DNA from 3 places in the Megasphaera vaginalis (ex Bordigoni et al. 2020) genome. Region 2 is predicted to be linked to each of the others. Evidence: riboswitches for the same ligand, from Rfam matches in the RefSeq annotation. Region 2 holds a riboswitch; each other region holds the start of a gene.
What was found. A riboswitch is a leader RNA that binds a small molecule or an ion and turns the genes downstream of it on or off. The one in region 2 is predicted to bind ZMP and ZTP.

Region 1: it holds a riboswitch for ZMP and ZTP, as region 2 does, so the genes downstream of both, C0977_RS05485 (formate--tetrahydrofolate ligase) here and C0977_RS06120 (OFA family MFS transporter) in region 2, are expected to answer to the same signal.
Region 3: it holds a riboswitch for ZMP and ZTP, as region 2 does, so the genes downstream of both, C0977_RS00775 (phosphoribosylaminoimidazolecarboxamide formyltransferase) here and C0977_RS06120 (OFA family MFS transporter) in region 2, are expected to answer to the same signal.

Annotation. Positions count from the first base shown of each region.
Region 1 is NZ_OEQB01000003.1:255,405-263,535, forward strand. Features, by position in the region: gene C0977_RS05485 (formate--tetrahydrofolate ligase) at 1-1,606, opposite strand, end outside; ZMP/ZTP riboswitch at 1,656-1,733, opposite strand; gene C0977_RS05490 (hypothetical protein) at 1,798-2,616, opposite strand; gene C0977_RS05495 (ferritin) at 2,707-3,219, opposite strand; gene aspS (aspartate--tRNA ligase) at 3,404-5,194, opposite strand; gene hisS (histidine--tRNA ligase) at 5,202-6,467, opposite strand; gene hemZ (coproporphyrinogen dehydrogenase HemZ) at 6,467-7,924, opposite strand; gene C0977_RS05515 (Fur family transcriptional regulator) at 7,917-8,131, opposite strand, start outside.
Region 2 is NZ_OEQB01000004.1:59,490-67,620, forward strand. Features, by position in the region: gene C0977_RS06105 (RrF2 family transcriptional regulator) at 564-977, shown strand; partial or broken gene C0977_RS11370 (acyl-CoA dehydrogenase) at 1,008-2,138, shown strand; gene C0977_RS11375 (FAD-binding protein) at 2,253-2,918, shown strand; gene C0977_RS06115 (FprA family A-type flavoprotein) at 2,933-4,156, shown strand; gene C0977_RS06120 (OFA family MFS transporter) at 4,585-5,859, opposite strand; ZMP/ZTP riboswitch at 5,938-6,022, opposite strand; gene C0977_RS06125 (FAD-dependent oxidoreductase) at 6,147-7,493, shown strand; gene C0977_RS06130 (D-alanyl-D-alanine carboxypeptidase family protein) at 7,582-8,131, opposite strand, start outside.
Region 3 is NZ_OEQB01000001.1:173,141-181,271, forward strand. Features, by position in the region: gene ylxM (YlxM family DNA-binding protein) at 1-67, opposite strand, end outside; gene C0977_RS00775 (phosphoribosylaminoimidazolecarboxamide formyltransferase) at 167-1,342, opposite strand; ZMP/ZTP riboswitch at 1,388-1,466, opposite strand; gene C0977_RS00780 (Asp23/Gls24 family envelope stress response protein) at 1,511-2,335, opposite strand; gene C0977_RS00785 (PHP domain-containing protein) at 2,340-3,146, opposite strand; gene C0977_RS00790 (leucyl aminopeptidase family protein) at 3,143-4,597, opposite strand; gene C0977_RS00795 (lactate/malate family dehydrogenase) at 4,660-5,634, opposite strand; gene C0977_RS00800 (flavodoxin) at 5,804-6,280, shown strand; gene C0977_RS00805 (carboxymuconolactone decarboxylase family protein) at 6,509-6,874, opposite strand; gene C0977_RS00810 (GNAT family N-acetyltransferase) at 7,024-7,551, opposite strand; gene htpX (zinc metalloprotease HtpX) at 7,666-8,131, opposite strand, start outside.

The DNA.
Region 1 (8,131 bases), on a different contig from region 2:
GCATAGTCATAATATTTCCCGTTTCACAAACAATAAACCCTGCGCCCGTGCAGACGCGCACATCTTTGACCGTAACGGTAAATCCTGTCGGCGCGCCAAGCAGATCGGCATTATCCGATAAGGAATACTGCGTTTTCGCTACACAGACAGGCATTTTGTCCAGCCCCAGTCTTTCCAATTCTTCCACTTGTTTCTTCGCTCTGCTTTCAAAGATGACGCCGTCACCGCCATAAATTTCCCTGACGATCGTTTCCAATTTTTTGGCAATAGATTCCGTTGCTTCATAAAGCGGTTTATACGGTTTCTTCGGTGCCGCCATGAGCGCCAGTACCTTTTCACCCATATCCAGTCCGCCGGCGCCGCCTTGCGCCCAGCAATCGCCCAAACTGACATCAACGCCGTAAGCGCGGCAAAGATCGGTCAATTTTTCAATTTCCGCCGGCGTATCGGTCAAGAAGCGGTTGATGCTGACCAGAACGGGAACATCAAATTTGCGCATATTTTCAATATGCTTGGCCAGATTGGCAAACCCTTTTTCCAGAGCGGCCACATCTTCCACTTGCAAATCGCTTTTTTTCACACCGCCATGCATTTTCAAAGCCCGAATTGTTGCTACGAGCACGACGGCATCCGGTTTAATACCGGCAAACCGGCATTTAATGTCCATAAATTTTTCGCCGCCCAGATCGGCGCCGAAACCGGCTTCGGTAACCGTGATTTCCCCCATCTTCATGGCCAGTTTCGTCGCTACGACGGAATTGCAGCCGTGCGCAATATTGGCAAAAGGACCGCCATGAACCAGCGCCGGTGTATTTTCCGTCGTCTGCACGAGATTGGGCTTGATGGCGTCTTTCATCAAAATAGCCATGGCGCCGGCAACACCGAGATCGCCGGCCCGAACAGGCTGCCCGTCCAAATCGTAGGCGACGATAATATTCGCCATGCGCCGCTTCAGATCCATCAGATCTTCCGCCAGGCAAAGGACGGCCATAATTTCCGAAGCGACGGTAATCATGAAGTGGTCTTCTCTGGGAAAGCCGCAAACGGTTCCCCCCATAGCGACGACAACATTACGCAGCGCGCGATCATTCATATCCATGACGCGTTTCCAGACGACCCGGCGGATATCAATGCGCAGGGAGTTTCCCTGATGGACGTGATTATCAATAGCTGCTGCAAGCAGGTTATTGGCCGCTGTAATGGCATGCATATCGCCGGTAAAGTGGAGATTGATATCCTCCATCGGCAATACTTGCGAATAGCCGCCGCCGGCGGCGCCGCCCTTAATCCCGAAAACGGGGCCGAGAGACGGCTCGCGCATGGCGACGATCGTCTTATGTCCCATGCGATTCAGCGCCTGCGCCAGGCCGATCGTCGTCATCGACTTTCCTTCACCGGCCGGTGTCGGATTGATTGCCGTTACCAAGACCAATTTACCGTCCCGGTTTTTGGACAGGCGTCGAATCGCGTCAAAGGATATCTTTGCCTTGTATTTACCGTATAATTCCAAATCATCTGCCGTCAAGCCCACTTTTTCCGCAATGCTCGTAATCGGTTCCAACGTTGTCCGTTGCGCGATTTGAATATCACTCAATACTTTTTCCATCGTCATCGTCAGCTCCTCGATAGTAGCAAAAAAAATACCGACATTCCGGAATCTCTGCCCAGACGGTCGGCTCGCATCGATCATGCTCCCTGTGGTCAACCCACTTCCGTCAGTCACATGATCTATGCATTTATTATACAAAACGGCATCTGTCTTTGTCAATCAGCCGTCCCTGCAAGGCCCCTGTCCGCTTATTCAATAAGCACCGTTTGTACAGCTGAAAGCGCAACTGTTCCGCCGATACGAAGCGACTGCAATTCCCCGTCATCGACTTTGGCAGCAATCGCAATTGCGCCGCCCGGCTGGCGCAATGTACAAGCTACATTCCGTCTCCCGACACAGGCCAACGCCGCCGCTGCCGCTGCCGATCCGCTGCCGCAACTTCGTTCCCAGTAACGTGTATCCGTTTCCGCCACATAGACGGCAGGAACCATGGTCAGCGCCTGCGTATCGACAATGATTAGCCCGTATGCCGCATAGGCGTCAGTAGAGACATATTCGCGCAGCGCCTGCCAATAAATTTCCTTATCGACGTTATCGCCGGTTTGTACGAAATAAACGAAATGCACGATTCCCGGCAACGTCACCTTGAAAAACCGGTACGGTAAATCATTGACGGGAATCAGCACGGCTTCCACCGACTCCGGCAGAGGCATATCAATGACGGCTTGAAAAACATCCCCTTTACGCTCAACGGCAACACCTAACGGCACAGTGCAACCCGAACAGGATACACGATACATTCCCTTGTCCTCTCTCGTCAAGGACAGGGCATAAGCGGCGGCACTGCGCGAAGCGTTACCGCAAAACTCGCCGCCCATCATATCAATGCGAAGAGCAGTGCCGTCTGCCGGATCCATGGTCAGATAAGCAACCTGTTCCGCTTCAAGTGCTTCGGAGGCGAGCAACTTGGCGGCTACAACACTATGATCAGCCCGATCGATTCGATCCAAGACAAGAATAGTCGTGTTCCCGCTGGGATCTGCCATTACATAATGAATAGTTTGCATCACTTTTCTCCTTTCTTTTTTATTATACCATATCCCGTCACCGCCAAAATAAAAAGGACCCGCAAAATTTGCGGGTCCTTCTGCCAAGACTTACAGAACCAACGTCGGCGCTGCATACGTACGGCCGAGCAATTCCTGATTCAGCGCGTACAGCCCCTTCGGATCGGAACCGAAAAGTTCGTATTTTTTGATCAGCCCGTCGGCATTCTTTTCTTCCTCTCCCTGCTCTTTGACGAACCAGTCGAAGCATTGCATCGTACGATAATCGTGAACCTCGTCGGCAGCTCTGTAAATTTCATTGATCAGATGCGTGACATATTGTTCATGGGCATAAGCGGCCTTCATCGGATCGATGATATCGTTACAGGCCAAAGACGGTTTTTCAATCGCCTCAAACGTCACGGATTCACCGTTATTATGCAGATATGTACGCATCAGCATCGCATGATCGTGTTCTTCCTGCGCCTGCACATCGTACCAATGAGCAAACCCGTCGAGTCCTTTATCGTAATAAAAGTTGGCGAATGCCAAATACAGGTACGAAGAATAAAATTCCTGATTGATCTGTTTGTTAATAAGCTCTTTTACTTTGTTATCCAACATGCTGCGTTCCTCCTTGTCTATTCGCGGACCAGGGCTATTCCTAAAAATAGTCATCAACGCAATCTCTATAAGATTTATACATAGTATACCACGTTTAAAATAAATTACAATGATTATTAACAAATAAATTGCTTTTTAAATAAAACTGCCGCCTCTCTTCTATAGAGCTGGCGGCAGTAATACGTTATTTTTTGACTAACTCTTCTTCTATCTGAATATGTAATTCATGAAGCTGTTTCGGCGTAACCGGTGACGGCGCTTCACTCATCGGATCGATAGCATTCTGCGTTTTCGGGAAAGCGATGACATCGCGAATGGATTTACGTTTCAGCATCAGCATGATCATCCGATCCAAGCCGAAAGCCAAACCGCCATGCGGCGGCGCGCCATATTCAAAGGCACGGAGCAAGAAGCCGAATTTCTGTTCCGCTTCTTCTTCCGTCAGGCCGATAGCTTTAAAAACGCGCTGTTGCAGTTCCGGCTGATAAATACGCAATGAACCGCCGCCCAATTCTACGCCGTTGAGAACGAGGTCATAGGCCTTGGCATAAACGTGGCCGGGATCGGTTTCCAACTTGTCCAGATCTTCGTCACGAATAGCTGTAAACGGGTGGTGCATGGCGACATACCGTTTTTCTTCTTCACTATATTCGAACATGGGGAAGTCGACGACCCAGGTAAAAACAAATTCATCTTCACGGATACAGTTCGTACGGCGTGCCATTTCCTTACGCAATTCTCCTAAAGAAGCCGCGACGACAGAAGGTTTGTCGGCAATCATCAACACCAAGTCGCCCGTTTCGGACCCGCATTCTCTGCCGATAGCCTGAAGCGTGTCTTCACCGAGGAACTTCTTAACCTGTGATTTCAAGCCGTCCGGCGTAAAGCAGATCCAGGCCAGTCCTTTGGCGCCGTAGGTGGCAACGTATTCTACCAGTCCGTCCAGTTCGCGGCGCGGTATCTGTGAATATCCCTTAACATTAATCGCCTTAACCTGACCGCCGTTTTCAATCACGCTGCGGAAAACTTTGAATTCCGTATCTTTGACGAGCGCCGTAATATCGTGAAATTTCATGTCGAAACGGAGATCCGGCTTATCTGAGCCGTAATTTTCCATTGCATAATCCCAGGTGATCCGTCGGATCGGCCGCTTGATTTCATGACCCAAAACGGCTTGGAAAACATGGCAAATCATAGCTTCCGTCAGCTGGAGAATATCTTCTTGACTCATGAAGGACATTTCCAGGTCAAGCTGCGTAAATTCAGGCTGCCTGTCGGCTCTCAGGTCTTCGTCGCGAAAACAGCGAGCGATCTGATAATAACGATCCATACCGGAAATCATCAGCAGCTGTTTGAAAATCTGCGGGGACTGCGGCAATGCGTAAAACTTGCCGTCATTGACGCGACTGGGCACGAGATAATCACGTGCTCCCTCCGGAGTGCTCTTGCACAATTCCGGCGTTTCGATATCGATAAAGCCGCGACTGTTGAGAAATTCACGCATAGCATGTTTAACGCGATGCCGCATAATCAAATTGTTCTGCATTTCCGGGCGACGCAAGTCGAGGTAGCGATATTTCAAGCGGATTTTTTCGTCGACATCGATATGATCTTCAATATAGAAGGGCGGTGTTTTGGACAGATTCAGCACGCGCATTTCTTCGCAGCGGATTTCGATCGTGCCAGTCGCCATCTTGGGATTTACCGTTTCAGCGTCACGCAGGCGGACGATGCCGCGAATGGCCAACACGTATTCGTTACGCACCTGTTCCGCTTTTTTGAACGCTTCTTCGGCATAATCAGGCGAAGCGACGACCTGCACGATGCCCGTGCGGTCACGCAAGTCGATAAAAATCAAGCCGCCGTGATCGCGGCGACGTTCCACCCAACCGCAAAGAACGACTTCTTTACCCGTATCGGCTTCCGAAACGGCCGTACAATAATGCGAACGACTTAAACCTTCCATTGTATCCATTACGTAATCATCCCTTCTTATGTGCTTCTACGTAAGCAACGATATCATCAAAAGCAACACTGTCCTGCGCCTTTGTTTCCATATTGCGAATCTGTGCCGTCTGCACCGTCATTTCCTCTTCACCGATAATGACCGTGTAAGCGGCGCCCAATTTATTAGCCGCTTTCATCTGCCCCTTCATGCTCCGCCCCATAACGTCGATCTCGGCATAAATACCGCGGCGGCGCAATTCTTGCTGCCAGCCGAAGGCTATCGTCTTAGCGGCATTCCCCAAGGCAACGATAAAGACCGGTTTATTTTCCGGAACCGGCGGCAGCAGACCTTGCTCTTTCAACGTGAGCAGCAATCGTTCCATGCCGATGGCAAAGCCGATACCCGGCGTCGACGGCCCGCCCACTTCGGCGATCAGGCCGTCGTAGCGGCCGCCGCCGCAGATCGTGCTTTGCGCGCCGAGGGGGGCATACATGATTTCAAAAGCCGTATTCGTATAATAGTCGAGGCCCCGAACCAACTGCGGATCCAGGATAAACGGAATGCCGATCTTCGTCAAATACGCCTGAACAGCGGTAAAGTGCGTTTTGCAATCGTCACAAAGATTTTCTGTCAATTGCGGCACGCCGAGAGCCATCATTTTTTCGCCGTCTTCCTTGCAATCAAGAACGCGAAGCGGATTTTTTTCCAAGCGGGCGTTGCAGTCGTCACAAAGCATCTCCCTTTTATCGGCAAAGAAATCCAACAGTTTCTGACGATAAACAGGGCGGCATTTGGGACAGCCGACGGAATTCAAATGGAGAACCAAGTCGTTCAATCCCAGTTCATGAAAAAGCTGAAAAGCCATGGCAATAATCTCGGCATCGACGGCCGGGTCCTTCGAACCGATCTCTTCGACGCCGAACTGGTTAAACTGCCGATATCTCCCCGCCTGCGGCCGATCATGACGAAACATGGGACCCATGTAATAGAATTTATGAATTTTCGGATCGCCATATAGTTTGTGCTCCAGAAAAGCGCGAACGACGGAGGCCGTATTCTCAGGCCGCAACGTCATGCTCCTTCCGCCGCGATCATCAAAGGTGTACATTTCTTTCGTGACGACATCGGTCGTCTCGCCGATACCGCGCAGAAAGAGCTCGGTACTCTCAAATATAGGTGTACGGATCTCGCCGAAGCCGTAGAGGCTGCAAATTTGCCGGATCTTCGCTTCCAGGATCTGCCATTCCGCCGTCTGCTCCGGCAGGAAATCCTGCGTACCCCGCGGTGCAGTAATTGCCATTATCTATCCTCTCCTCCATATACGACGGTACACAAACGACGGCGCTCTTCAAGCTGCGCCGCAAGTATCTGCCCGTAACGTGTAATATCTTTAGGCATGTAAAGCTTTTCCATCCGGTTCGATGTCGGGGAAATAAATTTGCTGGCGCTGCCCGGCCCGATGCCGATGACGGTCTGCCGTTCTTCCATCATCTCAATATTGTAACGACCGATCGCTCCCGGCAATGCGTACCCGATATTGGCCAAACCGGCGGCCATGTATTTCTGCCGATACAGATAATACGGTACATAGCCGGCACGTTGCAATTTCTCCCGGCAATAGTCTACCATTGCCGTCACCGCCTCCGCCGTGCCGATAGCGCGGCGCAAGTCGTGATGAAATAACGGAGCGCCCTTTTTTAATGCTAACGTATGAATTGTAACATTTTCGGGCCCCAATTGGCAAACGATTTCCATATTCTCCTGCATATTTTCCGGCGTCTGTCGCGGCAAACCGGCAATAAAATCCATATTGATCACAGGAAAAGCAAGTTTTTTGCACAAAGCCATCATGGTGTATATGTCTTCTATCCGATGCCGCCGTCCCAGCAGATCCAAGAGCGGTTGTTGCATGGTCTGCGGATTGACGCTGATCCGATTGACACCGTATCGCTTCAGCAACTGCAACTTCTCTGCCGTCGCCGTATCGGGCCGACCCGCTTCCACCGTCCATTCCGTCGCCGCCGTCACCAAGGGCTGCAAAATTCGCAATAACCGCTCCAGAAGCGGCAGCGGCAAACACGTCGGCGTCCCGCCGCCGACATAGACGGCATCGACAGTAAGAGCAAACTCGCGGCATAAAGCGGCGGCAGCAGCCCCATCCGCTTCCAGCCGCGCCAGAAAGCCAGCCAAATGCGAAGGCTCTTCGCCGCCGATCAGCCGTGACGGAAAAGAACAGTACAAGCAATGGCTGGAACAGTAGGGAATACTGACGTAAACGGCTGCCCTGCGCTGCCGGTTCGTTACATAGGGACGCTGCAGAAGCGCCATTTTCACCAATTCGGAAGCCGTTTTTTCCGCAACGCCATAGGTCTCCTGTAAACGGCCAACAGCCGCTTGCGGTGAAACGCCGCTGTCCAAAATATGATGTACCAGTTTGGTAGGCCGTACACCGATCAAAGATCCCCACGGTGACAGCGGCAAATGATAAATGTCGCGATGCCATTGCAGCAGATAATCTTTCATTTCCTGCCGCTCCCGCCGTGCCGTCAGTAAGGCCTGCCGCTCCGCAACGGCGCCTGCCTGGAGAAAGCGGCAACAGAGACGGCAGTTGCCGCCGCTTTCCTCAATGACGACCTGCGCGCCGACAGTACGCGGCTCATGACCGCCGCTATACCCCAGACAGGCCATGATCTGTCCGACATGGGAATGATACGTTTCAGGCCCCCTGTAGGTATAGGACTCGCGCCGATCAGGCATCCGCCGTTTCCTTATCAAGTCCGTCAGCTTGCCGCTTTTTTTCACATTCTTCGCAATAGCCGTAAACTTTCAGCTGATGATCGACTGTGTGGAAATGAAGGCGTTTCTGCAAAATCGTTTCCAACGTTTCCAGCAAATCGTCCTTGCATTCCCAAACCTTGCCGCAGCTGAGACAAATCAGGTGATGATGAAAATGGCCGTCTTCTT
Region 2 (8,131 bases):
TTATCTTGCTGCTTGTGCAGCACCGTCCAGCACTTCATTGTCTGGCTGCCGCCGCCCTTTAGCCAACAGGAGTCCGCTATGCCGGCGCTTTTTCCATAACAGTTTATACTGTACGATCATTTTTTGCCTTCTCCCTTTGCCGATTTTTTATGATAGAATCGTTACCAACTGCTAATATTTTGCAATATATTACTATTTCAAAAAATACTGAAGAAAAAAGGAGAAGAAAACTTTTCCAATCTGTCCTAAAAAATGATAAAATACGGGTAGAAATACTATACGATTTTTATCTGCTTATATGAGGAATCGTTTCCCGTGTAAGGTAATACGACTTGCGTTTATGCGGTATACCCTCTTTTATGCCAGATACAGATTGATTCGTATTTTAAGCTCCCTATTCACATTTATAACAATAAGAAGAAATCATTCCTTTTTAAGACATAATTTATGGTAATAGTTTGTTTTTTTCTTATGTCATAATTGTATAGACATTATTCTTGATTAAAAATGTCCAGAATGTTATGATGTGTTCGGACAAATAAAAAAACAGGTGGATTGATACGATGTTCATGAACAAACAGACTGACTATGCTTTACGTGTTATCAGATCACTGCGAGACGGTAAGACGCACAACGCGCTTACCATTGCCGAAGAGGGAAGAATCCCTCCGTCCTTTACGTACAAAATTGTGAAAAAACTTGCCAACGCGGGCTTTATCAAATTGGTACGCGGTCCAAAAGGTGGCTGCACGCTGACAGCAGATTTAGAGAAAGTCAGCCTCTATGACCTGATCCTGGTCATGGAAGGTGAAACGTGTCTGGCCGGCTGCATGCGTCCGGCTTCCGAATGTGAATGGAGAACGTCCAACGGCGGCTGTCAGGTTCATGTGAACCTGCGTGCTTTGCAAAAAGACTTCGATCAACAGTTGGCCGCTATCAGTCTCCGTTCCGTCCTTGATCCGCCTGCGGAAAAGTAAGTTCCGTATTCAAAAGGAGGCTTGTTTTCTATGCTGTTTATGACCACAGAAGCACATGAAGCGTTACGCAAAAAAATCCGCGCCTTTGCAGAAGAAAAGATTAAACCTATTGCCTTTCGTTTGGATCAAAACAATGAATTTCCTGACGAAATCGTCAAAGAAATCGGCGCAAACGGTTGGATGGGTCTGCCCTATCCGAAAGAATACGGCGGTGCCGGACTCGACGTCTTGAGCTATGCCATTGCCGTAGAGGAATTATCTCGTGTCGACGGCGGTGTCGGCGTTATCCTTTCGGCTCATGTTTCCCTCGGTTCGTATCCGATCGCCGCTTTCGGCAATGAAAAACAAAAAGAAAAATATCTGCGTCCCTTAGCATCGGGCAAGAAGATCGGCGCCTTCGGCCTGACGGAAGAAAATGCCGGTTCCGATGCCGGCGGCACGGAAACGACAGCAGTGGACAAGGGGGATCACTACCTCCTCAATGGCGGTAAAATTTTTATCACGAACGCACCGAAAGCTGACATTTATGTCGTCTTCGCCGTTACTACTCCCGATATCGGAACAAAAGGCATTTCGGCCTTCATCGTCGAAAAGGGCTGGAAGGGATTCGAATTCGGCGATCATTACGACAAACTCGGTATTCGTTCGTCGACAACGGCGGAATTGATCTTTAACAACGTCAAAGTGCCGAAGGAAAATCTCTTGGGTAAAGAAGGGCAAGGTTTCAAGATCGCCATGGCAACGTTGGACGGCGGCCGTATCGGGATCGCTTCGCAGGCTCTCGGCATCGCGCAGGGCGCTTACGAAAGCGCTTTGGATTATGCTAAAGAACGGCATCAGTTCGGCGATCCCATCGGTATCAACCAAGGTATCTCCTTCAAACTCGCCGATATGGCTACAAAGCTGCGGGCTTCCCGTTACCTCATTTATTCGGCTGCAGAATTGAAAGAACACCATGAAAGCTACAGCATGGAAGCCGCCATGGCCAAAATGTACGCTTCCGACGCCGCTATGGAAATCACGAATGATGCCTTGCAGATCTTCGGCGGTTCCGGCTTCTTAAAGGGCATGGACGTCGAACGGGCTTATCGTGACGCCAAGATCACGACGATTTATGAAGGGACAAATGAAATCCAGCGTGTCGTCATTGCCGCTCATCTTCTCGGCAAGCTTGGAAAAAGTCACAGCGAATCCCGTTCCGTTGCTAAAAAACCTGCGCCGATTACGGGCATACGCAAAACAAAAATTTTCAGTGACGGCAATGCTAAAGAACAAGTGGAAACACTGGTTGCAACGTTGAAGCAGGACGGTTATGATTTCTCCGTCGGCATTCCCGCCGATACGCCGATCGCGCTCGCTGAACGCGTCGTCTCCGCCGGCAAGGGCATCGGTGCCAAAGAAAACATGCGCCTCATTGAAGATCTGGCCGCCGCTGCAGGCGCCGCCGTCGGTTCTTCCCGCCCCGTCGCCGAAACTTTGCAATACGTACCGATCGAACGGTATGTGGGCATGTCCGGACAGAAGTTCACAGGCAATCTCTATATCGCCTGCGGCATTTCCGGCGCCAAACAGCATTTGAAAGGGATTAAAGACGCTTCGACGATCGTTGCCATCAACAAGAACGGCAACGCGCCGATCTTCAAGAACTGTGACTATGGCATTATCGGCGATGTCAACGAAATCCTGCCGCTTCTGGCCGATGCATTGGGCAGAGAAAAGAAAAAAGCGGCTCCGCCTATGGTCAAGATGAAAAGACCGCTGCCGCCGAAACCGGAACCGATCGGCCCCCGTTATGTCTGCAGCGGCTGCGGTTATGAATATGTTCCTGAACTCGGCGACGAAGATGCCGATATTGCACCGGGCACGTTATTCGATAAACTTCCGGAAGATTGGGTTTGCCCGGAATGTGCTGAAGGAAAAGATCATTTCATTAAAGAATAGAAAGGAGTCTGCTCATGTATTGCGTACGAAACATCACAGATGATTTATATTGGGTCGGCGCCAATGACCATCGCACCCATTTATTCGAAAATATCCATCCCATCCCCTTAGGTGTATCTTACAATGCCTATCTGCTGATGGATAAAAGCACCGTTCTCTTCGATACCGTCGACTGGTCCGTATGCCGGCAGTTGTTGGAAAATATCGAACATGTTCTGAACGGCCGCAATTTAGATTATTTAGTCATCAATCATATGGAACCGGATCACGGCGCCTCCATTGAAGAAATCATTTTGCGTTACCCGAAGGTAAAAATCATCAGCACGGAAAAATCCTTCATGATCATGCGTCAATTCGGTTTCTCCATTGATAATCAGGAGTTGATCCAAGTTAAAGAAGGCGACGTCCAATCGTTCGGCAAACACCAGGTAACGTTTGTAGAAGCCCCGATGGTACACTGGCCGGAAGCCATGATCACGCTTGATCTCACCAACGGCGCATTGTTCTCGGCTGATGCATTCGGCTCCTTTATCGCCTTGGACGGCAAACTCTTTGCCGACGAAGTCAATTTCGACCGCGACTGGATTGACGAAGCGCGCCGTTATTATACGAATATTGTCGGCAAATACGGCCCCCACGTCCAGCATCTCCTGGGCAAAGCCGCTACGGTCCTGGATAAGATAAAAGTTATCTGCCCGCTCCACGGTCCCGTTTGGCGTCAGGATTTCGGTTATCTCCTCGATAAATATACGCATTGGAGCACCTATGAACCGGAAGAAAAAGGCGTCATGATCGTTTATGCTTCCATGTACGGCAACACGGAAGCCGCGGCACAGGCTTTGGCCTCGGAATTGTGTCAAAAAGGGATGTCCAACGTTCACGTCTATGACGTTTCCACGACACACGTCTCCACGTTGATTTCCGAAACCTTCAAGTATTCCCACATCGTACTGGCCTCCGTCACTTACAATTTGGGCATCTATCCGGTCATGCTCGATTATCTGGAACACATGAAAGCCCTTAATTTGCAAAAACGGACTGTCGCCATCTTGGAAAACGGCTCTTGGGCCGTCAAATCCGGTGATTTGATGCAGCAATTCATTGACGACAATCTGAAAAACATGACCGTTCTCAACGAACGCATCTCCATGGCCTCGACGTTAAAGGCGGACAAGAAAATCGAAGTCGTTAACACGGCCCAGGCTATTATCGATTCCATGCAGGAAGCCGCACAATAAAGGTCGAGCAAGACCCATTCATCCCCTAACAACGTGCAATTCCGGCAAAACGCGATAGCCTCCATGTTAAATAAAGAGAGTCCCTGCCAATCGGCAGGGACTCTCTTTGCATGGACAATCAGTTCAACCTGCGGCGCCGTACAAAAAGGCCCGCGAAAAGACGCCCGCTTTTCCATCGTCTGCAACGATGACAGCAGAACGCCGTCTCTGTTTTTCCTACTCTCTGCGGCCTGTGGAAACGCGATTAACGGCCTCAAAAAATATTGACGCCGTCAATCGGCGAATCTTTTTGTCGAAAAGTTCAGCCTTCACGCATTCTTTTAAAGCCGCGCCACGACCGTATGTAAAGACAGGCTGCATCCTTTAAAAAGAGGTACCGCAGACCGACGGTCCACGATACCTCAACAACGCGCCTATTCCGTTTTTATTCAGGCATGCTTTACTTCCTGTTCCGTCCATGCCGTTTCCGTACCGATGATGCCGTGACGTGTCTTGTATTTAAGATAAGCCATGACTAAAAAAGCGACGACAAAGCAGCCGGAAAAGAACTGCAAGGTTACGGCGTAGCTGTTGGTCGTTTCTCTGATCCAGGAAAGAAGCAGGGGACCGGCAACTCCGGCAGCGCCCCAAGCCGTCAGGACCCGGCCGTGAATAGCGCTCAGTTCCAAGGTGCCGAAGAGATCGCTGAGATAGGCCGGCATACAGGAAAAGCCGCCGCCATAACAGGTTATGATCAGGAGTACGAGGATCTGAAAACTGAAGGAATTAGTAACGGTTGAAAGCTTATAAAAGGCTGCCACTTCCAAGGCAAAGAACAACAGATACGTATTGGCTCGCCCGATATAGTCGGAAACCGTCGCCCACGCAATGCGGCCGGCGCCGTTCATGAAGCCGATGATCCCGACCATGGACGCTGCCGCCAGCGGTGTCATATGGACGACTTCCTGCGCCATTGGCGACGCAACGGCAAGCAGGGCAATACCACAGGTAATGTTGGTGAAGAAGAGGAACCAAATCGTGTAAAGCTGCCATGTTTTCATCGCTTTTTTGACGGTGAACTGCGGTAGTGCCGCCGCATAGACAGGCCGTTTCCTGCCGCTTTCTTCCAGCACTTTATCCCGAGGTACGATATCACCGGCTGCAGGCGGCGCCAGATAAAGGGACGATGCCGTCATGACGATAAAATAAACGCCGCCGAGAATAACGAAATTCGTCACCAGCCCGAAAGATTCAACAAGAAGTTGCATCACCGGTCCGGCAATCATGCTGGCAAACCCGAAGCCCATAATGGCCAGACCCGTGGCAAAACCGCGATTATGCGGAAACCATTTGACCAACGTCGACACCGGCGTTATATACCCCGTACCGAGGCCGATACCGCCGATAACGCCATAGGCCAGGTAAAGCAGCGGCAGACTGTGCAAATGTAATGCCAACGCCGTGCCGAACATACCGCCGCAAAAAAAGAATGCCGCCAAAAGTCCTGATTTGCGGGGCCCGATCTTCTGAACGAAAGCGCCCAGACAGCCGGCTGAAAGGCCCAAGAACAAAATAGCCAGAGAAAATGTCCACGTCGTTTCTTTCAACGTAAATCCCATGCTCTGCATGATCGGTTTGGTCAGCACACTCCACGCATATACACTGCCGATACAAATGTGAAGTCCCATAGCGGATAAAGCGATAAGCCACCGATTTCTCTTCATACAATACCCCTCTCTCGTACGAAAACGTAAAAAGAGATATAAAAAATACCGACCCTTTCCGGCCAAAGTATACATTCATATCTCTGCCCAGACGGTCGGCTCATACTTTATGCGATACGGTTCATGTGGTTAATTCCACTATCCGTCAGTTCCATATCGGTTTTGTTGTCCTTTTATTATAGGCAGTGACATATACTTTGTCAACATAAACATATACTTGTTCAAAATCCTTTCTTATGATAAGATATAATAAATAATAATTATTTATTGATAAAAAGGAGCGAATCATGATGTATAATACACTTATCATCGGCTTCGGTAAAGCCGGCAAAACATTGGCAGGAAAGTTGGCAGCTAAAGGAGAAAAGGTTGCCCTCATTGAAAAAAGCTCACATATGTACGGCGGTACCTGCATCAATATCGGTTGCATTCCGTCAAAAACCCTATCCGTAGCCGCCGCTGCGGCACCGCATGGCGATTTCAGCGAAAAAGCCGCTTACTATCGCGCTGCTGTAAAGCGCAAAAATAATTTGACCGCCGCCTTGCGTAAGGCAAATTACGACAAGTTAATTGCCGCCGGCGTCGAAGTCATCGACGGGATCGCTTCTTTTGCAGACGCAAACCGCCTAACGGTCAAAAAGAGTGACGGCTCGACAGTAACCTTGTCTGCGGAAAAGATCATCATCAATACGGGCGCCGGCCCCTTTATTCCCCCGATCAAAGGCATAAAAGATAACGCCTTCGTCTATGTCAGTGAAACCATCATGGATCTTGACGTCTTGCCTGAAAAGCTGACGATCATCGGCGGCGGTTATATCGGTCTCGAATTTGCTTCCATGTTTGCCGAATACGGCAGTGAAGTGACTATTCTGCAAGACGCCGACGTATTTCTCGGTCGTGAAGACAGTGATATGGCGCAAGCCATTCTCGCAGTCCTGACCGGACAGGGAATCCGTGTCGAAACCGGCGTTAACGTGACGGAAATAAACGACGGCACGACCCTATATGAAAAGGGCGGACAGATGCATACGCTGGCGGGAGACGCCGTTCTCGTCGCTACCGGCCGCCGCGTCGATACGACGGAGCTGCAGCTGTCCAAAGCCGGGATCCGCACCGACGACAGCGGAATGATCGTTGTCGACGATCATCTGCGCACAACAGCGCCATCAGTCTGGGCGGCAGGTGACGTCTGCAACAAATTGCAATTTACGTACATGTCACTTGATGACAGCCGCATTATTTGGGACGATATATACGGCCAAAAAGTCCGGACTGTCGACAATCGCGGCGCGTTCGCCTACTCCGTCTTCATTAACCCCACATTCTCCCGCGTCGGCCTGAGTGAAGCCGAAGCCAAGCGGCAAGGACTTGCCTATACCGTCGTTTCCATGCCTGCAGCGGCTATTCCCAAAGCAAAGGTTTTGGGACAGGGCGACGGCTTGCTGAAAGCCTTAGTGGATCCGGAAACGGATCTGATTCTCGGCGCGCAGCTCTTCTGTGCCGATTCACATGAATTGATCAACATCATCCGCTTAGCGATGACACAAAATATCAAGTATACGGTTATTCGTGACTTTATTTTTACTCATCCGACACTGGCTGAAGGATTGAACGATTTTTTCGCCCTCGTTTGATCGCACTTGTTTGACGACAAACAGCCGCCATTACCGATGTAAAATCGGTAATGGCGGCTGTTTTATAACACTTGTTGTGTTTTTCATGCTATAACGCCGACTGTTGCGTATGCTGCGCCGCTGCAGCCTGTTCCGCCGCAAGTTGACTCAACGTCTGCCCTGCCGGCGCATCGCGGAGAACGTACGGATTTTCATCGCTCTTTCCCGCCGTCGCCGTAGCGAAATCGCTTCCAGATGCTCCTTTTTCTTTCAAAACGGCAAAGCCATAATCCAATAACGCCGCGGCATCGCCGAAACGATCAGAAGAATTCATTACAGCGGCGACGAGCGTCTTCCCTTCCCGCGTTGCCGAAGCGATCAGACAGGGACCACCATTATCGGTACTTCCTGTACGCACGCCGTTAGCACCCCCGTATTGGCCGGCAAGCAATTCGTTGAGCGACGTCAGCGTCTCCGTATCGCCGTCGGAATAGGTCATTTCATATGATGAACGGCTCACCAACGTACGAAAATCGCTGTTTTTCATTCCGTATGCGGCAATTTTCGCCAAATCGGCGGCAGTCGAATAATGACCGCTTTCCGGCAATCCGGAGGGATTGGTAAAATGCGTGTGCACGGCGCCGATAGCCAGCGCTTTA
Region 3 (8,131 bases), on a different contig from region 2:
GCCGTTCCGTCAGTAACGGCCCGTATATGTCCAACAGCCGCCCTTTGCAAAGCACATCTTCCAACATGATTTCACCGCCTCTGTCATTCGTACGTTGCAAGTATACAGGAAAGGGAAAGGGGGTGTCAAGTATTTTTACTTGTCACCCCTTTCGGTCTGCCATCCTTTAATGATGGAATAAACGGAGTCCTGTCATCGCCATGGCCATATTATATTTATCGCACGTTTCAATGACATTGTCGTCGCGAATGGAGCCGCCTGCCTGTGCAATATATTCGACGCCGCTGCGATGGGCGCGTTCAATATTGTCACCAAAGGGGAAAAAGGCATCGCTGCCGAGAGCCACGCCGCGAAGTTGTGCGACCCACTCTTTCTTTTCCCGCCCGGTCAAAGGCTCCGGCTTTTTTGTAAAGAACTGCTGCCACACACCGTCGGCAAGGACGTCTTCCCAATCATCGGAGATATAAACGTCTATCGTATTGTCACGATCAGGGCGACGGATATCATCCCTGAAAGGTAACGCCAACACCTTCGGGTTCTGCCGGAGCCACCAGACATCGGCCTTATTCCCTGCCAGGCGCGTACAGTGGACGCGCGACTGCTGTCCGGCGCCGACGCCGATCGTCATGCCGTCTTTAACATAGCAAACCGAATTTGACTGCGTATATTTCAAGGTAATCAACGCCACGAGCAAATCACGCTGCGCGCTTTCGGGAATCTCTTTGTTGCGCGTCGGCCGAACGGCAAAAAGATCCTTTGTAATGACCGCGTTATTGCGGTCCTGCTCAAAGGTAACGCCGAAGACCTCTTTATGCTCCGGCACTGCAGGCACATAAGCGGCGTCGATCTTCAATACGCAATACGAGCCTTGCCGTTTTTCCTTCAAAATTTTCAACGCTTCTTCCGTATATCCCGGTGCGATAACGCCGTCTGAAACTTCCCGTTTCAGCAGCGTCGCCGTCGCGGCGTCGCACGTATCGGAAAGGGCGACGAAATCGCCGTACGAACTCATGCGATCAGCGCCACGGGCACAGGCATAGGCTCCGGCCAACGGCGACAGTTCCAAATCGTCAACGTAATATATCTTTTTCAAGGTATCGCTCATTTCAACAGCCACGGCAGCGCCTGCCGGACTGACATGCTTGAACGAGGCCGCAGCCGGCAGTCCTGTCGCTGCTTTCAGTTCTTTAACTAATTGGTAGCTGTTCAGCGCATCGAGCAAATTGATATAGCCGGGACGGCCGTTCATAACTTCAAGCGGCAAGTCGTCGCCGTTTTTCATATACACTCTCGCCGCCTTCTGATTGGGATTGCATCCGTATTTCAATTGCAGTTCTTTCATCGTCATTTCCTCCTGGGAATAAAAAAAAACACCGACACTCCCGGACTCATTTGCCCAGACGGTCGGCTTTTTATCGATCATGCTCCCTGTGGTCAGCCCACTTCCGTCAGTCACATGATTCCTTTTTCATTATACAAACTGGCTCGCAGCCTTGTCAACAGACGGATTTTACTCGACGACATCACGAACGGTAATCTTCAGAATGTCGACGGACATGCCTGTCGTATACTCGATGTCGTCCTGCAGCGAACAGCGGATCCGCTGCATCAGCGTCTTAATATGGACGCCGTACCGGACGGTAACGCCCAAAACGACGGCCAGTCCGTTGCTGCCCGGCACATAATTCTTCGCCACCTTGACGCGGTTTACCTTGACGATACCGTCGATCCCGGCCAAACAATGACGGATCAGAGCGAAAAAGACGTCATCAGAAAAGATGAGCTTACCGTAATAACTGAAGATCGGTCTGACAACGGACTGTTCGAAATCAGGTCCTTTTTTGCCGCTCCGGTTGTGGAGAAACGAACGGATCGGATCGAGGAGATAACCGTGAAAATGGGATTTCAATTCCATTGTCGGCACGGGAATGATATGTTTTCCCTCCGCTTTGCGGATGGCTCTGGCTTTGGCGATCTCGGCGGCGCAGGAAACCTCTTCAATCCGGATATACGCATCGACAGGCGGCAAATACAAGGCTTCGCGGATGCGCTGCACCATGTGCTTCGATGTCCCCAGGATCAACAGTTTTTCCGGCTTTACCCGGCTCAGCGCCTCGCGGACGGCTGCGGCGTGAGACGGCTCAAGAAAGATGGCGCAGCGAACGGCGCGCATGCGATTGGTCTCATCTTTTGCGGAACGGCCGGCAATAATGCGGTTCTGATAGATGAGAAGACCGTCGTCAATGATGCTGTCAATATGATTGTCATAAGCGACAACCAGCGCATGATGGCTTTTGCCGGTGCCGCTGGGGCCGATAAATCCGATAATTTTCATTTTCTCATCCTTTATAAGAAAGGAGCGGCTGCAACGGCGCCGCATCAAAGGAAAAAACGCCGAGACCGTCAGGGTAGCGGCCGATCGTGCCGTGGTAATCGGAACCGCCGCTGACCAGCCAATCCTTTTCCCGCGCAATGCCGAGAAATTCGTCATACCGGCCCCGATTCTTCGGATGATATACCTCTATGCCGTCGAAGGGATGCTGCAAGACCTGCGGCAAGGCCGCTTTAAGCAGAGACGGGTGCGCTAAAAAGGACAGACCGCCGGCACGATGAATGATTTCAATGCAGGCGTCGATATCGTAACGATCATAGGGAACGTAAGCCGGGCCGTTACGGGAAAGGATCCTTTCAAAGACCGCAGAAACTGACGAAAAATAGCCTTTTTCCACCAACATAGCCGCAATATGCGGTCTGCCGACAGTACCGCCGCGCCGCAGTATATCATTGACAACGGTAAGATCAAGCGCATAGCCGAGAGCCGTGCATTTCTCAACGATCTTTCTTGCCCGTACTGCGCGCCGCTCCTTGAAATCGCGACAATAGTCCTGCAACTCTTCGTTCGCCGGATCCAGATGATAGCCGAGAATATGGACATCTTCATCGGCGCAGTCACTGCTCATTTCAATGGCGCTGATAATCTTTACACCATCATGCAGCCTGTGCGTACCGTCATATGCCGCCATCGTATCGTGGTCGGAAATAGCGATGACGTCAAGCTTTGCCGCCGCAGCCATTGCCGTCAGTTCCGCCGGCGTGTGGAGACCGTCGGAACAAGTTGTGTGCATGTGCAGATCCGCCTTCATCATCGTCCGCCTCGCAAAAATTCCAGAATCGTCTTGACCCCTACGCCGGTAGCGCCGCTGAAACCGCTTTCATCCTTTTTTTCACTAAAAGCGGTTCCGGCAATGTCGAGATGAATCCAGGCCGTTTCAGGCTTCACGAATTGCTTGATGAATTGCGCCGCCACGATAGCACCGGCGCCGGATCCGGTCGAACCGACATTTTTCAAGTCGGCAACAGTGCTTTTCAACTCCTCTTCGTATTCCCTGTCCAACGGCAGCTGCCAGACCTTTTCATGAGCCCTGCCGGCGGCGGCAAAGAATCGGTTCATCCACTCCTGATCATTGCCGAACATGCCGGAACGAATCGTCCCCAAGGCGGTAACACAAGCTCCTGTCAGCGTCGCCAAGTCGATGATCCTTGTCGCGCCCTTCTCCTGCGCATACGTAACGGCATCGGCGAGGATAAGGCGGCCTTCGGCATCAGTATTCTTAATTTCCACCGTATGACCGTCATACATCGTAATCACATCGTCAACGCGGTAAGACATGCTGGACGGCACATTTTCCGCCAAAGGCATGACAGCAACGACATTGATCGGATATTTCAGCAACATCAGCGCCCGCATAACTCCCAGCGCGGCGGCGGCGCCGGCCATGTCGTCTTTCATGAATTCCAGCGCGGCGTGACTTTTTAAGGACAAGCCGCCGCTGTCATAAATAATCCCTTTGCCGACAACGGCTACCGTCTCTCTGCTGTCCGGATCGCCTTTGTAAGACAGCGTCAACAGCTGCGGCGGGTTCATGCTGCCTTTACCGACGGCAACAATTCCTCCCATATTCCGCTTTTCCAGATTCCATTTATTCATGACCTCGACTTCCATGTTGTCGCCTTTGCAAATAGTTGCCGCCAAGTCGCAGAACCGGCGCGGCGTCAAGTCGTTGGAAGGCGTGTTCACCAGATCACGGGCCAGATACACGCCTTCATAGATGGAAGAATATACATAGCAAAGCGTATTGAAATCCTTTATTTTCAGGCTGGACGTAATCAGGTTGATATTTTTTATCGCCTCTTCCTCCGCCTCTCGTTTATAGCGATTGAACGCATAATTACGATACAGCAGTCCGTCGATCAAAGATACCATATCCATTTCCAAGGTATCGATGAATACGGCCAACTCCGTAACGCCTTCCGACATGGCAGCGGCAGTGATGCGTTTGGCAGCCAAAAAATCTTCGTGCATGCTGTAACGGAGCGGCTTATTTTCCAGTCCGACGAGAAAATACGTACGCACCCTGTCTTCATACAGACAGTGAAAGGTATGTATCGACCGATAATGCAGCAATTCCGGCCTGTTGTTCACATAGGCTCGAAGAAGCTCCCCTTCTTCTTTTGACAAATGGGATAACGCGCGCAAACGCTTATCAATGCCGAGAGCAATCGCATCCGGATTGCCGCTGCCGTTACATGTAATCATGATACTGCTTCCTCCGTGAGATAAATTCAGATATTCTTTTTAAATTATACTGTTATCGACGCTCATAAATCAAGAACCTGAGCCTTTTCCGAAGCCAGAAGCGATTCTGCGGCGGCAATATTGTCTCTGACGACGCGACAGCAGCGCCGAAATTCTTTTTCTTCTTCCGCCGTCAGCGCATAGTCCATTACCTTCTCCACGCCGACGGCGCCGATGACGGCGGGACAACCGCAATAAATGCCGTATTGGCCGTAAGGCCCGTCCAAAAAAGCGCTGACCGCCATGATCTCTTTCGTATCGTGAAAAACGGCGTCAATGATCTTCATCGCCGTCGAACAGATGCCGTATTCCGTTGCCCGCTTACCGCTGTACACGGCCCAACCGGCATCGATGGTCTGTTGCCTGAGGCGGTCTCTGTCGAAGTCGAACGGCGCCTGTGCCGCCACTTCGGTCAAAGGACGGCCGCCGAAACGCACGAGCGACCACGGTACCATTTGTGCAAATCCGTGTTCCCCCATCATATACGCCGTAATCGAGCCGTGTGATAGCCCCGTGCTTTGTGCCAGAAAATTGATGAGCCGTGCCGTGTCGAGTCCCGTGCCGGTACCGAAAACACGTCGTGCCGGCAATCCGCAACGGGCAGCCAAAACAGCGGTAACGACATCACAGGGATTCGTAATATTGAGGAGAATGCCGTCGAAGCCGCAACGCTTGATTTCCTCACCGCAAAGGGCGGCCGCTTTTACGGTATAGTCCATTTCATCATTCCTGTCTTCCGTCACATATCGTTCTGTCGGCCCCAAGGCATTGACGAGAAGATCACAGTCTCTCAGGTCAGCCCATGTCGCGGCACCGTACGAAATACGATGAGGCATGTATTTGACGGCGTCCATCAGATCCTGACACTGACTGGTCAACAAATTTTCGTTTATATCCAAGATCCGCACCTCATCGGCACTTCCCTTCAGACCGACGGCATAAGCAACATGAGCGCCGACATGACCGGCACCGATAATTCCCAGAATTCGCTTTTTCATGATCTTAATCCCTCACGTTTCTTTCCGATATAGCTTAAATTTCCTGTGTTTTTACCATTTTATCACACGTCGCCTGACTCACTGAAAAAAATTTTGAAAACACTGTTTTCTTTACGACAGTTGATTTACAATAGAAATATAGCTTACCGTATCCGATAGGAGGTTTTCTATGAAATCACTGATTATATATTATTCACAAACGGGCCGCACCAAAGCATTGGCCGAAAAGATCGAAAGCCGCTTTCACTGCGATGTCATCGCCTTGACGCCGCAGAAAAAATACGGTAATTATCTCCTTGCCGTTCTCCAAGCCGGCTGGGAAAAAATAACGCGCCGCATCCCCGGCGTAACAGCGTCCATACCGAATACGTCCCAGTATGACGCGATCTTTATCGGCTACCCCGTTTGGTACTACGACGTCCCCGCCTTCATGACACAATTTTTGAAGAAATGCGATTTTGAAAACAAAACGGTTATCCCCTTTGCTACATCCGGCTCAACGGACATCATCGCTACGCTGCAAACGCTGGAAACCGCTTGCGCCGGTGCCGTCGTCAGGCATCCGTTCATCTGCCGGCGTCGTGACGGTGACACCAGTAAGGCCTGGCTTGATGCCATTGAAAAGGAACTGTCTGAGTCCATATAGCTCTGCTTGATATCGGTGAAACCCGCCCTCCGTATACGCTCATGCTGCACAGCGACGACACTCTGCGCTGCCATACGGCTTCACACAGTTCCGGCTCAACAGCCCCTGTCCCGGAAAACACCATTGTTTTCCTCCTTACCGGCACGATTGCACACACTTCCGCGCCGCGACACGGGCATCTACGGATGACCGCCCCGCCTTTTCGTGCAGTGAAAAAGATCAACCCGATCAATCGGCGCCGTACACCTCTTTGGCCAAGGTAAAAGCCGCCCATGCTTTCGGCCAGCCGGCATAAAATCCGAGCTGTGTAATGATCTCCGCCATTTCCTCCTTGGTTACGCCGTTCACCTTAGCCGTCAGCAGATGGTATTTAAGGGAACTGTCCGTAATCCCCTGTGAAATGAGTGACGAAACCGTAATAATGCTTCGTTCCTTCAACGACAGCTTATCGTTGCGTGACCACACTTCACCGAAAAGGATATCGTCATTGTAACGGGCGAAATCGGGAGCAAAACGTCCCAACTGGTCCCGCCCCGCCGTCTGCACTATTTTCTGCGCCTTACGCCGTATCTCCCTGTCATCTTGATTAGTCATCGCTGCTTCCTCCAAACTAAAAATAAATTGCAGTCATCAACCGGCGCCGACAGAACAATCCGCCGCCGCTGCCTTCATTGTAAGAGGAATGACCGGTTCTGTCTAATGCCTGTCGGAAAACCACATACATACCTTTTACCTATGCCTCATCAACCAGTAATCTTGCACTCAAAAAATTTCTCTTCCTCATCAATAACGCCTTCAAGCTTTGTCGAAGCCATGCCGGCAAAGCGGAAACCGCAAGCCGTATACAAAGCCGCAGCGGCGGTATTGTAAAACCAAGTATCGATGCGCACGGCTTTGTAACCGTGAGCCGCTGCATATTCGAGAGCATAGAGGACCATCTTCTTCCCGTATCCGCGCCGCTGCTGTGAAGGCGGGATACACAAGGTGTGAAGCACCATAATTTCCTTTGCATCATGCACGTAGCGCCAAGGAATCAAACGGTATTCCTTTCCCTGTTTTTCGTTTAAAATCATGGACGCGCAGAGTTTACCGCCTTCAGTCAGCACAAACATCGTCCCTTCCCCGACGGCCAGTTCCGCCGTCCGGCGCACCGGATAAAGACCGAGAACCCAGTTCGACGCGGTACCGTGTGCCGCTTCATAGGTCAATAATTCCGTATACGTCGCTTCCACTGCGTCGATATCGGCTGTCGTCGCCTGTCTGATTTCCATGTTATCAGCTCCTGTAAAGAAAATGTATATTCACAGTATACCATTGTGCTTTTATCACCTGCAAGGCGAGACGAAAAAAAGTGCCTGCTTCGAAGAAGAGGCACTTTTTCAATATTAGCCATGTAATTCGCGATCCAATTTTTCCAACCGTTCAATTCGTTCTGCCGTCGGCGGATGTGTACTGAAAAGGCTGGCCAGTCCGCTGCCGATACCGGAGAACGGATTGATAATGCACATATGCGCCGTCGCCTTCGTCGCTCCGGGAAGTATCCGGCGATGAGCGTAATTATCGATCTTCGCCAGCGCTCTGGCCAAGGCCAGCGGATCATCGCTCATCCGGCCGCCTTCTTCGTCCGCCATGTACTCCCGTGTGCGGGAAATACCGAATTGAATCAGCGACGCCGCCAACGGCGCGATGATAATCGTCGCCAACAGTCCGATAATACCGCCGCCGTTATCGTCATCATCGCCGCGGCCGCCGCCGAAAATGGCCGCCCACTGCGCCATATTGGCAATCATGGAAATAGCGCTGGCAAAACAGGCAACTATGGTACTGATCAAAATATCGCGATGCAGGACA